2 regions of the Pseudarthrobacter sp. R1 genome follow, and region 1 is predicted to be linked to the other one. Evidence: riboswitches for the same ligand, from Rfam matches in the RefSeq annotation. Region 1 holds a riboswitch; the other holds the start of a gene.
The links. Region 1 has a riboswitch for cyclic di-AMP ahead of M8J71_RS00270 (C40 family peptidase). Riboswitches for the same ligand answer to the same signal wherever they lie in the genome.
Positions count from the first base shown of each region.

Region 2: another riboswitch for cyclic di-AMP. It lies ahead of M8J71_RS17215 (C40 family peptidase); the one in region 1 lies ahead of M8J71_RS00270 (C40 family peptidase).

Region 1 is NZ_JAMKFI010000001.1:55,810-58,002, reverse strand. Features, by position in the region: gene M8J71_RS00270 (C40 family peptidase) at 145-828, opposite strand; cyclic di-AMP (ydaO/yuaA leader) riboswitch at 899-1,081, opposite strand; gene M8J71_RS00265 (M23 family metallopeptidase) at 1,210-2,031, opposite strand; cyclic di-AMP (ydaO/yuaA leader) riboswitch at 2,042-2,193, opposite strand, start outside.
Region 2 is NZ_JAMKFI010000008.1:1,340,655-1,342,847, forward strand. Features, by position in the region: gene M8J71_RS17210 (protein adenylyltransferase SelO) at 1-279, shown strand, start outside; gene M8J71_RS17215 (C40 family peptidase) at 428-1,267, opposite strand; cyclic di-AMP (ydaO/yuaA leader) riboswitch at 1,271-1,434, opposite strand; gene M8J71_RS17220 (dienelactone hydrolase family protein) at 1,741-2,193, shown strand, end outside.

The sequences.
Region 1 (2,193 bases):
AAAGCCGCATGTGGGCAGCCAAAGGTGTTTGGACGCGCCGGCATCTTGGGGGTGCGCCGGCACGCCCCGAACGGGGATGTGTGCTGATTTAGCGAAGAGCGTGTTTGGGCAAAGAAAAAGCCCTTGGACCGTGGGGTCGAAGAACTAGTTCACAGTGAAGAAGGCTGAGGAGCCGGTAGCAGCTACCGAGTGCAGCAGCGTTCCCTGGGAGGGGTTCAGGGCACTGATCATCATGCCGTTGCCGACGTAGATACCGACGTGCGCTCCGCCGTTCTGCATGACCAGGTCACCCGGCTGCGGCGTGGAGGTGGGCTTCATTGCAGTCCACGCGTTGACGCGGGGGATGCTGATGCCGGCCTGGGCGTAGACCCACTGGGTGAAGCCTGAGCAGTCCCAGCCGTTGGGGGTGGTGCCGCCCCAAACGTACGGACGGCCGATGCCTGTGTAGGCGAGGCCCGCAATTCCGGAAGTGGACGCCGAGGCAACTGTCTCCACGGCCTTGTCCGCAACGGAGCCGGCCGACGCGGCGGAAGCAGTGGTCACACCCTGTTCGTCGTCGGAGTCCGTGGACTGCGCAACTACCCGCTCAACAACGGGTGCCGGGGTGGTCTTGACCAGGGGACGTTCGAAGGAGACAGTAGCCGTGGGCGCCGCGGTGACAGCGAGGGCGCTTTGTGCCGATCCGGTTTCCGTGGAAGCGGAGACACCAGCCGTGGTGTCCGCTGCATTGGCCGGCAGGCCCATGGTCAGGATGAGGCCCGAGGCGGCTGCGATGACTGCAGCCTGGCGACCTACTGTCCCGGCATTGGCACTAACAGCCTTGGACATGGAGTCCAGGGGGTTGGTACGAACCGGTTGCGCACGGTGGCGCGCAGAATTATGGCGTGAAGACACGAAGGTAGCCTCTCCCAATGCCTACGAGGTGAGCTGTCGGATTCGGATGGGAGTCACCCGGCCGCGCGGCTTCCTGAAAAGCTTTTGCGACTTAACCCCAAGGCCTTCAAAAAAGCGAAGACCAAAATTGGTTCCCCCGCCCCTGCCAGACGATGAAATGCGAACGGACCTTGAGCGGTGGCAGAGTTAGGCAATCCGCACAAGAGCGTCAACTTCGGAAAAGTTGACGCGAGTTAGACGGTACAGCAGTTCTGTGTGAATGTCACATTCAGGTCACGGCAGGTCAAGACTATTCGATAGCTCACCGTCACTTGACTAAAGCCAGCCGGTTGGGTCAACAACTTCGCCGTTGACCTGGACCTCAAAGTGGAGGTGGCAGCCGGTGGAGGCTCCTGTGGTCCCGCTGAGGGCCACAACGTCCCCGCGGGACACTGTCTGCCCCTCCTTCACGCTGAAGGACGACAGGTGGTTGTAGGTGGTTTCCAGGCCGTTGCCGTGATCCACCACGACGCGGTTGCCGCCACCATACTGGTGCCACCCAGCGAAAGTGACGGTTCCGGTGGCCGCGGCCAGAACGGAAGTGCCGCACTGGGCCACATAGTCCTGTCCGCGGTGGAAGTCACCGGATCCTCCGGTGATCGGGCTGACCCGGTAGCCGAACGGTGAAGCAGTACTCAAAGCGGCGAGCGGCGCACCAAGACTTCCGGCGGAAGCGGCGCGGGTGATGGCGCCGGCGGACTGGGCACTGAGCAGCTGTTTCAGCTTGCCGTCCGGGTCCGCCTGGGTAACCACAGCAGAGCGGCTGAAGTCAATCTGGGCGCCCGCTTCCGCCGAAACCTGCGGCTGGGGCGCAACAGCGGACGCGGCGACAGGAGTGGATCCGGATGCGTCCGTGGCCATTACTGGACTGGTGGCCGGCACGGTCACGGTGAGCACCAGTCCGGTGGCGGCCAGGGCGATACCGGCCTTTTGGCCGATGCCGCTGGCAGCCGCGAACTCAGTGATTTGGCGGAAGGGACCCCGACGGCGGCGCGCATCACGGTGCGGATCGCGGGGGCGTTCCGAGGTGATGACTTCGACAACGCGCGGTGTCGAAGCAGGGACCGCCGCGCGGCGGCGTCCCCTGGAATTCTGCATGGTCAAGAAGGGTTCCTCTCTGGAAAGCCTGCGAAGTTAGCTGTCGGATTCGGGTCAGAGAGTTCAAAGACCCGGTCCGCCGTAAGCAAGCTTCGGCACAGAGATATCCCCGGAGGAATCCTTCACTGGAAGAGGCTTGCTGCTGACGGACTTCACCCCAAG
Region 2 (2,193 bases), on a different contig from region 1:
GGGATGGTCCTGGACTTGGCTGCCTTCGACGCATGGGCGGAACGGTGGCGTGCCCTGCACCCCGACGCCGGCATGATGGACAGGGTCAACCCCGCCTACATACCTCGCAACCACCTGGTGGAGGAAGCGCTCGCCGCAGCAACGGAGGGAAACCTTGATCCCTTCAACCAACTCCTCGACGTGGTCCGTAGCCCGTTCCACGAGCGGCCGGGGCTCGAACGCTACGCCGAGGGAGCGCCGGAGGACTTCGGCAGCTACCAGACCTTCTGCGGCACGTAGGCAGCCACAGCACAAGCAGTCACGCCACCTGCGGGCAGGCCGGCGGAAGTGCAGGCTTCCCGGAAGCCCGGTTGCCGGAGCCCGGCAACAAAACAGGGGCGGCAGCCGGGAACAATCCCGTCTGCCGCCCCTGTTCGGGGTGGTGTGATTACGCTACGCGGACGAAGGACGGAGCGCTGAGCCAGCTGATCGAGTGGACCAGCGTCTGGTTACCGTTTACGCCGCCGCTGACCACCTGGCCGTCACCGGCGTAGACGCCCACGTGGGTGGGGGTGATCACCAGGTCGCCGGGAGCGGGGGTGGCCACAGTGGAGCCGTACTGGAAGAATTGAGTGGGGGCCAGGTCGCCAACGCCTTTGCCCACGGTGCGCAGGGCCTTTTCCACCATCGCGGTGCAGTCCTGTGTGACGCCCACCTGGCCGTAAGCATTGGCCAGGATGGCTGCGCCGGTGCCGGTGCCGGTGGCTGCCGGAGCCGGAGCGGGTGCTGCCGCAGCCGGAGCAGGCGCCGTGGAGGTGTAGGACATGTTCATTCCGGTGTTAGCGGGAGCGGCAGCAGCCTTGACGGGAGCCGGAGCAGCTGCAACGGCGCCGGCGCCGGGGATCTGGATCCGGTCGCCGGGGAAGATGATCGTGTCGATCGACAGACCGTTGGCGGACAGAACGTCATTCAGGGCTACACCGTTGGCGGCCGAGATGGCGCCCAGGGTGTCGCCGGAGACGACGGTGTGCACGTTGGCTGCAGCTGCTGCAGGGGCAGCCACTGCAGCGGCCGGCGCTGCATAAGCCTGGGTGTTAGTGGTCTCGGTGGTGTCCGGGGTGCCCACGCCTGCATAGGCTGGAGCCCCCACACCGAAGGCAATGCCGGAAGCTGCGGCTACGGCGAGCGCCGGGCGGCCAAGCGACTTGGCTGAGACAGCCAAGCCCTGGAGCGCGATTGAGCGGGCCGGAGTCGCGCGGTGACGGGCGGTGGTGGAATTTTTTGACACGGTTGATCGCCTCTCCCATGCCTGCGGGGTGAGCTGTCGGGTTCGGGTTGGAGATACCCGGCCGGCAGCAACTCCGAACGGAACGGAGGCGCTATCGACTTAACCCCAAGGCCTCGAATGAGGCCGCGGAAACTTGGTTCCCCCGTCCCTGCCAGCTGGAAACGATTGAATCCCGGGTCAGTGGCAGGGCTCGGCATACTGACGGGAATGTCCCGTCTGAGAGGGACACCTGAAGACCATAACCTGATTCCAGGCCCATTGTCACGTTTGGGTAACATACGAGGTGCTCCTATCGCATTTGGCAAATGAATAGATTCATAACCCACATCCTTCTGACCTCGCGAGATAGGCGCGCCGAGCAACCGGCCGTGGTCTTTGTCACAAACTGATAAAGGGATTCGAAAAGTGAACGCATAACCCTTGCCCGGAAGAACCGGAGGGAGGAGGATGTTCGGCACCGGCGAGGAGGCACAGTGACCCAGCTAGGCAAGTATGAGAAATACCTGATCGAGGAATTTTTTGACGACTACCGTGCCGGGGCGCTGAGTCAGCGGACTTTCACCCGGCGGGTTGCGTTCATCACCGGCAGCATGGCAGCCGCCGCGGCGGCGATGCTGCTGGTGGGCTGCACGCCCAGTGAGGTGCCGCGGAGCACCGACCCCATGCCCACCCCGGAGCCTTCAACCTCTTCGGCCGCCGGGACTGCCGGTTCCGGTGCAGTGCCCGGGGCGAAGAGCCCGCTTTCCGTACCCGAGGGTGCGCCAGGGATGACGACGGCGACCGTACAGTTTCCGTCCGGCGGAACCTCAGTCAGCGCCTATCTGGCCAGGCCAGAGCAGGAAGGGCGCAGCCCTGCCGTGCTGATCTGCCATGAGAACCGCGGGCTGACACCCCATATCGAAGATGTGGCCCGCCGCTTCGCGAAA